Regions from separate parts of the Cognatiyoonia sp. IB215446 genome, predicted to be linked through region 1. Evidence: riboswitches for the same ligand, from Rfam matches in the RefSeq annotation. Region 1 holds a riboswitch; the other holds the start of a gene.
What was found. Region 1 has a riboswitch for thiamine pyrophosphate ahead of thiB (thiamine ABC transporter substrate binding subunit). Riboswitches for the same ligand answer to the same signal wherever they lie in the genome.
Positions count from the first base shown of each region.

Region 2: linked by a shared signal. The riboswitch ahead of thiD (bifunctional hydroxymethylpyrimidine kinase/phosphomethylpyrimidine kinase) and the one ahead of thiB (thiamine ABC transporter substrate binding subunit) in region 1 are both predicted to bind thiamine pyrophosphate.

Region 1 is NZ_JAXBMD010000003.1:44,540-49,621, forward strand. Features, by position in the region: gene SLH49_RS14355 (cytochrome c biogenesis CcdA family protein) at 1-597, shown strand, start outside; gene SLH49_RS14360 (thioredoxin family protein) at 612-1,028, shown strand; gene aroC (chorismate synthase) at 1,062-2,165, opposite strand; TPP riboswitch at 2,258-2,355, shown strand; gene thiB (thiamine ABC transporter substrate binding subunit) at 2,392-3,381, shown strand; gene SLH49_RS14375 (thiamine/thiamine pyrophosphate ABC transporter permease ThiP) at 3,357-4,886, shown strand; gene SLH49_RS14380 (ATP-binding cassette domain-containing protein) at 4,873-5,082, shown strand, end outside.
Region 2 is NZ_JAXBMD010000002.1:783,933-789,014, forward strand. Features, by position in the region: gene SLH49_RS11480 (FAD-dependent oxidoreductase) at 1-802, opposite strand, end outside; gene thiD (bifunctional hydroxymethylpyrimidine kinase/phosphomethylpyrimidine kinase) at 799-1,578, opposite strand; TPP riboswitch at 1,637-1,740, opposite strand; gene SLH49_RS11490 (hypothetical protein) at 1,879-2,415, shown strand; partial or broken gene SLH49_RS11495 (IS3 family transposase) at 2,813-3,424, shown strand; partial or broken gene tnpA (IS66-like element accessory protein TnpA) at 4,562-4,855, shown strand; partial or broken gene SLH49_RS11505 (IS66 family transposase) at 4,939-5,082, shown strand, end outside.

The DNA.
Region 1 (5,082 bases):
GTGCTGGCTGCGGGGATGAGCCTGTCTTTCGTCATCGTCGGGATGAGCGTCGCGGTCTTTGGCCGCGCGTTGGGCATTGATGACCTGATGATCGCTCGCGCCGGTGCTTTCATGATGGTTCTTTTCGGGATCGTGCTCGTCGTCCCGCAATTTTCGGCGCGCTTCGCGACGGCGACGGCAGGCATGTCCGCCCGTGCTGATGCAGGCATGGACGGCGTGAACCGCGACGGGCTGGGCGGGCAGTTTGTGGGTGGCGCACTTTTGGGCGCAGTCTGGGTGCCCTGCGTCGGGCCGACGCTGGGTGGTGCCATCGCGCTGGCCTCTGCCGGTGAAAACCTTGGTTGGGCCGCCGCCACGATGCTCAGCTTCGCGCTGGGCATCTCAACCATCATCGTGGTGTTGGCCTATGGCGCACAAAACGCGATCCGGGCGCGCAAGGCTTGGCTGCAAGCCATCTCTGGCCGGGTCCGCATGATCACCGGCGTGATCTTTATCGCGCTCGGCACCGCCCTATTCTTTGGTCTACACCAGATGGCCGAAATCTGGCTGCTGGACCGTCTGCCATTCTGGCTACAGGACCTGTCGGTCCGCTTTTGACAAAGGAGAGATTGATGAAACGTCGTGAGTTTATGGTGCTGTCAGCGGCGATGGCCGTGGCACCGATGGCCGCAAGAGCCAGCGAAACGCTCGATTACACCCCCGGCCTGGTCCGCGAACGGCTTGCGTCGGGCGAGACCGTCTTTGTCGATTTCAAAGCCTCCTGGTGCACCACCTGCCGTGCGCAGGAACGCGTGATCGGCCAATTGCGCGCCGATAACCCTGCTTATGATGAAGCGATCACATTCATCAATGTCGACTGGGACGAACATGGGCGCGGTGAGTTAGCGACCGAATTAAACATCCCGCGCCGATCCACGCTTGTGGTGATGAAAGGCGAGGAAGAGCTGGGCCGTGTGGTGGCACGCACTTCGCGCGGTGACATTCAGGCACTGATGGATACGGCGCTGGCGGCGAGCGGGGCGAGTTAGAGGTCCCGAATCAAGTCCAGGACTGCGGAGTACCTAGCCGATCTGACCACGCACCCCACCCGTCTGCCCGCGATCCAAGAGCAGGTGGTCAAGGATCACACAGGCCATCATCGCCTCACCCACCGGGACGGCGCGGATGCCGACGCACGGGTCGTGGCGGCCCTTGGTGATCACCTCGGTCTCGGTCCCATCCATGCGGATCGACTTGCGGGGGCTGAGGATCGATGATGTCGGCTTCACCGCAAATCGCACGACGATATCCTGCCCCGTGCTGATCCCGCCCAGGATGCCGCCCGCGTGGTTAGAACTATATTCCGGCCCGCCTTGCCCCATGAAAATTTCATCCGCGTTATCCCGACCGGTCAGCGCGGCGGCGGCCATCCCCTCACCAATCTCGACACCCTTCACTGCGTTGATCGACATCATCGCGGCAGCGAGATCGGTGTCTAACTTCGCATAAACCGGTGCGCCAATGCCTGCTGGCACGCCACGCGCCACCACCTCGATGATCGCACCGACCGAGTTATGGTCATCCTTGCGCAGCCACTGCAGATACGCTTCCCACTCTTTCGCGGCCTCCGCATCGGGGCAGAAGAAATCGTTTTGATCGATCTGCGCCCAATCCACCCGCGACCGGTCGATCTGTTTGGTGCCCATCTGGGTCATGTAACCCTTGATCTGCACATTCGGCGCAATCGCCTTGATCGCCTCGCGTGCCACACCGCCTGCAGCGACACGCGATGCCGTCTCGCGTGCTGAGGACCGACCCCCACCGCGATAGTCGCGCACTCCGTATTTCTGGTGGTACGTGATGTCCGCATGACCGGGGCGAAACGTGTTCGCGATATCGCCGTAATCCTTTGACCGCTGATCGGTGTTGCGGATCATCAGCTGGATCGGCGTGCCGGTCGTCTGCCCCTCAAACACGCCCGACAGGATCTCCACCGCATCAGGCTCATTCCGCTGGGTCGTGTTCTTGTTCAGCCCCGGCCGCCGCTTGTCGAGCCATTGCTGGATCATTGCCGGTTCCAGCGGTACCTGCGGCGGGCAGCCATCCACTGTCGCGCCCAGCGCGGGCCCGTGGCTTTCGCCCCAGGTTGTGAACCGGAACAGATGACCGAAGCTGTTGATCGACATGGTGGCCACTCCTTTGCCGGACGGGTCTAGCGGGCGTGACAATCAGGCTCAAGACCTTTCCCTTGCAGCCGCTCGTGATCCGGCATAGCAAGGGTGCCACCTCGGGGGGCCATTCCGGCTGAGATGCGCAAGCGGACCCGTTGAACCTGAACCGGTTAAGACCGGCGGAGGGAAGGTATGGCAATCCCGCTTACCCCCAATCCGCCCGTCGCTTTTGGAGGATAAGATGCCAAGACCGATCTATCTGCCAGCTGTCGCGGGACTTGCCCTTGCTGCCTCAGTCGCATGGGCCGAGACCCCGGTGCTGCAAGTGATGACCTATGACAGCTTCGTCAGCGAATGGGGGCCCGGCCCGGCGGTCGAGGCCGCGTTTGAGGAAACCTGCGCCTGCGATCTGCAGTTTATCGGCGCCGGTGACGGGGCCGCCCTGTTGGCCCGCCTGCAGCTTGAAGGGCCACGCACCGATGCTGATATCGTGCTTGGGCTTGATACGAACCTGACCGCAGCTGCTCGCGAAACGGGTCTTTTCGCACCGCATGGTGTTACCGCCGATCTCAGCTTGCCGATCGACTGGAACGACCCCGACTTCCTGCCGTTCGACTGGGGCTATTTCGCCTTTGTCGGCAATGCGGGTGACGCGGCACCCACCTCCTTGCAGGCACTTGCCGACAGCGACGTGCAGGTTGTCATTCAGGACCCCCGCTCGTCCACTCCGGGCCTCGGCCTTCTGATGTGGGTCAAAACCGCCTATGGCGAAGAGGCCGACGCCCTCTGGGCCGACCTCGCCGACAACGTCGTCACCGTCACCCCCGGCTGGTCCGAGGCCTATGGCATGTTCCTTGATGGCGAGGCGGATGCGGTTCTGTCCTACACGACCTCCCCCGCCTATCACCTGATCGCCGAGGATGACGCGAGCAAGGTCGCCTGGGGCTTTGACGAAGGGCATTACATGCAGGTCGAAGTGGCCGGAAAGGTCGCGGGCACGGATCAACCCGAACTGGCTGCAGAATTCTTGGCCTTCATGGTCTCGGACGCGTTCCAGAGCATCATCCCCACCACCAACTGGATGTACCCGGCAGTAACCCCGGCAGAGGGGTTGCCGGACGGCTTTGACACCCTGCTGACACCCGCGAAATCCCTGCTTCTGTCGCCGGAAGACGCAGCAGCTAAGCGTGATGCGGCACTGGACGAATGGCGCGCAGCCTTGTCGCGATAACACCCGTCTGGCCCGGCGCCGTTGCGGCGGCGCTGGTCCTGTTGCTGACGCTGGGCACGCTGGCCGCCGTGGCATGGCGCGCCGAATGGCAGGGCGGGTTGGCAGCCGCTGACTGGGCGGCGATCCGGTTTACGGTGAGCCAAGCGCTTGTCTCAGCAGCTCTGAGCGTGCTTCTGGCCATCCCCGTCGCCCGCGCACTGGCGCGGCGGCGCTTTGTTGGACGCAAACTCCTGATCACGCTCCTCGGTGCGCCATTCCTGTTGCCGGTGATCGTGGCCGTCCTTGGCCTTTTGGCCGTCTTCGGGCGTGGCGGCATCCTCAACAGCGCACTAGCCAGCTTAGGTTTTGAGCCCATCTCCATCTTCGGGTTTCACGGCGTCGTCCTCGCCCATGTCTTCTTCAACCTCCCGCTCGCCATTCGGCTAATTTTGCAAGGCTGGCTCGCCATCCCGGCAGAGCGGTTCCGGCTCGCCGCCACACTCAATGCATCGGTCTGGCGCATGCTGGAATGGCCAATGCTGCGAGCCGTCGTGCCGAGCGCATTTCTGGTGATCTTTCTGATCTGCCTGACGAGCTTTGCGGTGGCCTTGACACTGGGCGGCGGACCGCGCGCAACAACCGTCGAGCTTGCCATCTATCAGGCGCTCCGGTTTGATTTCGATCTCGGCCGCGCGGCATTACTGGCTTGCATCCAGTTCGGATTATGCGTGCTCGCCGCCTTTATCGCATGGCGGGTCAGCATCATTGACGCAATGGGGGCGGGGCTTGATCGCGTGGTACAACGCTGGGACTTACGCTGGCCTGCGCTGGATTACGCGATGATCGCCACGGCGGCCCTGTTCCTGCTGGTTCCCTTGGCCATGGTGGTTCTGCGCGGCCTGCCAGGCCTGACGGATTTGCCGCGGAGCATCTGGGATGCCGCGCTGCGCTCTGTCCTAGTTGCAACCGGTTCTGCCATCCTATGCGTGGCCATGGCGCTCGCCCTCTCACTGCGCGGCGGCGCTTTGGTCGCCATCATCGGCGTCCTACCCTTGGCCGCATCGGGCCTCGTGGTCGGCACCGGCGCGTTCCTGATCGTGTTTCCGTTCATCCGACCCGCCGATGTCGCACTACTCGTGACGATGCTGGTCAATGCAACACTGGCGTTGCCCTTTGCCCTGCGCGCCATCGCACCGGCGGTTGCGGCGGTGAGGGAGGATTTCGGCAGGCTCGCCCTGTCACTGCGCCTCACCGGATGGGCCTGGCTGCGCATCGTCGTCATCCCGCGTATCCGTCGTCCGCTTGGTTTTGCGGCGGGGCTCGCGGCGGCTTTGTCGATGGGCGATCTCGGCGTCATCATGCTTTTTGCAGGTCAGGCGCAAGAGACGCTGCCTTTTGCAATGTATCGCCTCATGGGCGCTTACCGGATGGAAGCGGCGGCAGGTGCGGCCCTCTTGCTCGTTGCGCTGAGCCTCGCGCTATTCTGGATCTGTGATCGCGGGGGTCGTACGGATGTTGACTTGTAAAGCTCTGACGCTCCGGCAGGGCGATTTCGCCTTGCGGGCAGACCTGACTTTTGCTGACGGTCAGGTCACAGCCCTGATCGGCCCGTCCGGAGCTGGCAAATCGACGCTGCTGGCGGCCCTTGCCGGTTTCCTCGCGCCGGTATCAGGCCAGGTCATGTGGGAAGGGCACGACCTGACCCAGACGGCCCCCGGAGAA
Region 2 (5,082 bases), on a different contig from region 1:
AAAGTTCGGCGTCGCCAAAAGCGGGGTGCAGCGCATATGCTGCACTCATCAATTCCATGACAGAACGCAGTTTGGCGTGGTGCCGATCAGTGCTTTCGATCTGGGTGGCTCCCAGCATGAAAACACCGTCCCCACGTGGGACGATATATAGAGGAAATCGAGGATGGAGCAGGCGCACAGGGCGGGCCAAGGTTACATCCCTGGATCGGACCATCAACATCTCGCCTTTCACACCACGAAGGTCAGGCAATTTGTCACTTGCGGCAAGACCACGGCAATCAATCACCTGTCCCTGTCCCTGTCCCTGTCCCTGTCCCTCGCCGTTGAAGCGCGCGACATGTTGAGACAGTTGAGCGTGAAGGGTCATCAATGCGATGCGAGGATCAAGATGCGCTTCATCTTCGATGAATAGTGCTTTTGAAAAATGCTCGGCCAAATGCGGCTCAAGGGCGCTCAGCGATTTACGATCGAGCATTTGGGCTTTTGACACACGCTTTGCAAAGGTGGCCAACTCACTTTGGTCGCGCCCGAGGGCTACAACAAGGGTGCCTTGCCGGATCACATTTACGCCGTTCGTTTCCCACCAATCCGCGGCGATGCGGCCCTTGCGAACGACCACTTGCCCTGCACTGACACCCTCACAATCAGGTGCCAGCATGCCCCCAGCCCACCACGAACACGCATGCTCCCCCGGAGCGCCGTGTGAATCCATAACGGTCACGCGTGCGCCCCGCCTTGTCAATTCTGCCGCGATAGCCAAGCCACAGACGCCACCGCCCAATATGGTGAATATGCCGCTCATCTCCAAAGCGCATGAAAGTGGTGGACCGGGCCATGGCCTTGTCCGACCTCCAATGCGTCGGCTGCCAGAATTGCCCCCTGCAACCATGCATGCGCGCGACCAACCGACTGATCCAAGGCAAGCCCTTGCGCCATGCAGGCCGCAATAGCAGATGACAATGAGCAACCAGTCCCATGGGTGTTGCGCGTTTCCACGCGAGGGGCAGAAAATGTCTGCGTGCCATCGCGTGCCACCAGTTCATCGATGCAAGTGGCGCCTTCAGCGTGCCCGCCCTTCATCAAAACCGCTCCAGCACCCAGATCCATCAAGCGCGACGCCTGCTGACTTGTCGTTCCTTTGCCAACCAGTTTTTCAGCCTCGGGCAAATTGGGGGTCACCAGCGTTGCGCGGCCAAATAGCTGCGACCTTAGTGCTTCAATTGCGTTGTCCGCCAGCAAAGCATCTCCGGATTTGGCGACCATCACAGGATCCAAAACCACCGGCCCCTCAAAGCGATGCAAGGCTTTGGCCACGGCTTCGATAAGACTTGGCGTCCCCAGCACACCTATCTTGATTGCGTGAATTTCGATGTCATCGAGAACCGCATCTATCTGCGCGGTCACGATGTCATCAGGGATCGAATGGATGGCAGTCACAGCTTGAGTATTCTGCGCTGTAATCGCGGTGACCACTGATGCTCCGTAGACTCCCATCGCTGTGAAGGATTTGAGGTCAGCCTGAACACCGGCTCCGCCGCTGGAATCGGAACCCGCGATTGTCAGTGCCTTGGCCACCATAATACCACCACTTTGGTCTCAATGGTCAGGACACATGCTGAGAATTCTCAGAGCGGCTACTTGCGCCATCACTGTTTCCTCCGCCGGTCCTAACCGGTTCAGGTTCAATGGGTTTGCGCTGCGCGCATCTCAGCCCCGAAGTGGGCACCCCAACAGATTGGCCTTGTGATTAAGTCATGGCTCTGATTCCGTCAAACAGATATCTTCGCGCGCCGGTGCCATCGCTGCTACGAAACAGTCTGAAACGAGAACTAGTCTCTTAATTTTCACACGAGCGTTCCTTTTTTGTCGGGAATTTGAATGGTCGATTTGTTTGTTCCGCGTCGACCGAATGCGTGTCTTCAAATCGCTGGCGCTGTGAGCGCCACAGGCATCGCATCCTTAGGACCCGACTGCCGCGCTTTCGGAGTTCATTTTCAAAAATTCAAAAGTCAGGGTTTCCAGCTCCGATTGGCCTCGTGGGTCAGGAGCCTCAAGCGCCTGATCCGTACGGAACGTGATCAACTGGCCAAACAGATCGAAGGGTTGCTGGATCGCATCGTGGACGCCAAGAGCGACACACTCATCGCAGCCTATGAAAAGCGCATTGATAAGATGGAGCGACAAAAGCTGATCCTCGATGAAAAACTCGCCAACCAGCGCGAAAGCCTGCACCCCTTTGGCGACATGTTCGAACACGCCATGGCATTCCTCGCAAACCCTTGGAACATCTGGAAAAGTGGCGATCTGACCCTGCAAAGAAAGGTCCTGAGACTGACCTTCGCCGACCAAATCCGCTACGCCCGCAAAACAGGACTTCGAACACCAAAAACCACCTTACCATTCAAGGTGTTATAGGGGTTTGGTCGTCAAATGAGTGAAATGGCGGAGAGACAGGCCGCCATGCAAGTCTGATTTTAAAAGAGAAAAATAGTACTCTTCTGCGTACCCGCCAAAATACCCGCCTAAGAAAACCTCAGATATTCAGATGGTCTTGAAGGAACGCATTTTGCTTAGATAGGCTCTTGGATACACTTGCTTTTGCAATGACCGCTTGTTGTGCCAAATCCGAATATTCATCGAGAACTATTGTACTGTTCTTTGGTCCAAACAGTGAAAAAAACGCTCCCCCGCCTGCGCCTACCAAAGAACCAACCACATCGTCGGTGAACGCAATACCTAGTGCTGCTCCAGCTATTGAAGCCCCTATCGTGAACGCACCATTGTACATTCTTCCATATGCCTCATTGCGCAGGCGTTTTTTCGGGCGCAGATCGGTTACAAGAAGAAGCCTGGAGTATACGGCGGCAAGCCATCCGTTGTGGTCGACAACACGCTGGATCGTCAGTTCACGGTCGATGCCCCGGATCGCGTGTGGGTGACTGATATCACTTATCTTCGCACACATGAGGGCTTCGCCTATCTCTGCGTGGTCATCGATCTGTTCTCAAGACGTGTCGTCGGTTGGGCAGTCCAGTCACGACAAACCTCAGAACTCACAGTTCAGGCTTTGCTCATGGCGATCTGGCGACGCAAGCCTGGGCCAGGCCTGTTGATCCACTCCGACCAAGGTGCCCAATTCACCAGCCGTGAATGGGCAGCGTTCCTGCGCGATCACAACCTGGAACACTCGATGAGCCGCAGAGGCAATTGTCATGACAACGCTGTGGCCGAAAGCTTCTTTCAGCTTTTGAAACGAGAGAAGGTCAGGCGTCGAAAATACCGAACCCGCGAGGAAGCCAGGCGCGACGTCTTCGAATACATCGAGCTCTTCTGCAACCCAAAGCGCAAGCACACGAACAACGGCATGCTGTCGCCCGTTGACTTCGAACAAAGACAGCTCAATCTGGAAAAGGCAGGTGTCTAGGAAACTAGGGGCACCTCAGTTCACAGTATCATAGAAGAGAAGAAGAGTGCGTAAGTGTGAAATACTAGGTGTGTAGTGTGGGTAATAGAGGGCTTGTGACATGGCTTTTAGAGTATGCTCTTACTTGAATGAAAATCTGAAGCCCATTCTATCAGCAAGTTCCAGAAAAGCACCTGCTCATTGGGTCAAAAAATTACTGCAAGAACCTTCGTGACCGACGGTTCGCCGCCACCTTTGCAACGACTTGCACATAACCTCAAGTCCTCCTAGCTGTTCAGCTCAGTCGCGGCAAAGGGTGCACAGCCTAGAACCTTCATCCCGGTTAATCTAACTGCATTTCTGAACGACATCCAGAAGTCCACGATTGGGACAGCGTCTTAGGACGACATTGACAATCTGTTCGAAGACTTGGGCCAGATATCAACCAAACCTCGCTGGTCAGAGGAGGCTATGACCGACCGTTCGATATGAATATTGTTCACTCCATACCTGGAAGTTCCGCAATCTGGTGCAAGATCATATTCCAGCCAATCACTCTCCGAATAGCCGCAGTCTGTGATATTTGATTGTTGGGAGCAATTTCAGCGGCATGACTTGCCCATAACAGATGTTTCCGCTCCACGCCTAGCGCTTCGGCTAGCCAAAACAGCATCGTCGGACAGTTAATCGCGTTGTAAACTCGGCGCGCTGGCCGTTCGGGTGGCTGGTGGTCATTAAGCCATCTAAGCCAATGGTGCCTTTGGTCACGGTAAGTCGCACGTCCTCGCCCCGGCCCAACGTCCAAGTTGTTTTCCAGCATAGTCGTGAGGGGTGCGGTGTATTCGTCAGGCTTAACCAAACCGTTGACGGTCAACGATAGCTCTGACGAGGTCATTTCGATTTCTGAAGGAACTGATCGCATTTCAATTCAGTACCGGATTGGAAGACGAGGACAAGAGCGGATATATTGCAACGAGTTGCAACGTCGATGCGCCTTGTCCTGCAATTGTTACAAGACCGGACACAACCGGCCACAGACGATGCCTCCACCTCGCATTTATGAGAGATATGCGTAAGCGTCCGATGAACCCGACCTAACGCGCACCGCTGGCGGAGGCTAAGTGTCCACCATCGATAGTGGACACTGTGAGGCACTCTATGAGCAGGCGTAAGAAGCGGTTCTGGGCGGATGAGGAGAAGCGTGAGATTTGCGCGCAGGCGGCGACGCCGGGGATGTCGGTGGCACAGGTTGCGCGGCGGTATGCGGTCAATGCGAACCTTATTTTCAAATGGCTGAAGGACCCGCGGTTTGCACCAGAGGCTGATGCGCTCGATCAGGAAGCGACGTTTCTGTCGGTTGAGATCGAGGCTGATGCCGCCCACGCACCCGCACCAATCGACGTGTCAACGTCGTCTCCATCTGCCACTCTTTCGGCCAGCCGCATAGATATCACCCTGTCGGATGGGTGGCGCATCCTGATCGAAGGGCCGACCGCGCTGCCCGCTTTGGTCAGCTTGGTGCAAGGCCCGGCGGTTTGCGGCAAGCACGGGCAAAACCGATCTTCGATGATCTGGAAGCCTGGCTACACGCGCAACTGCCCAAGATATCGGGTAAATCGCCACTGGCGCAGGCCATCCGCTACGCGCTTGGCCGGATCCCAAAGGCGCGGCCATATCTT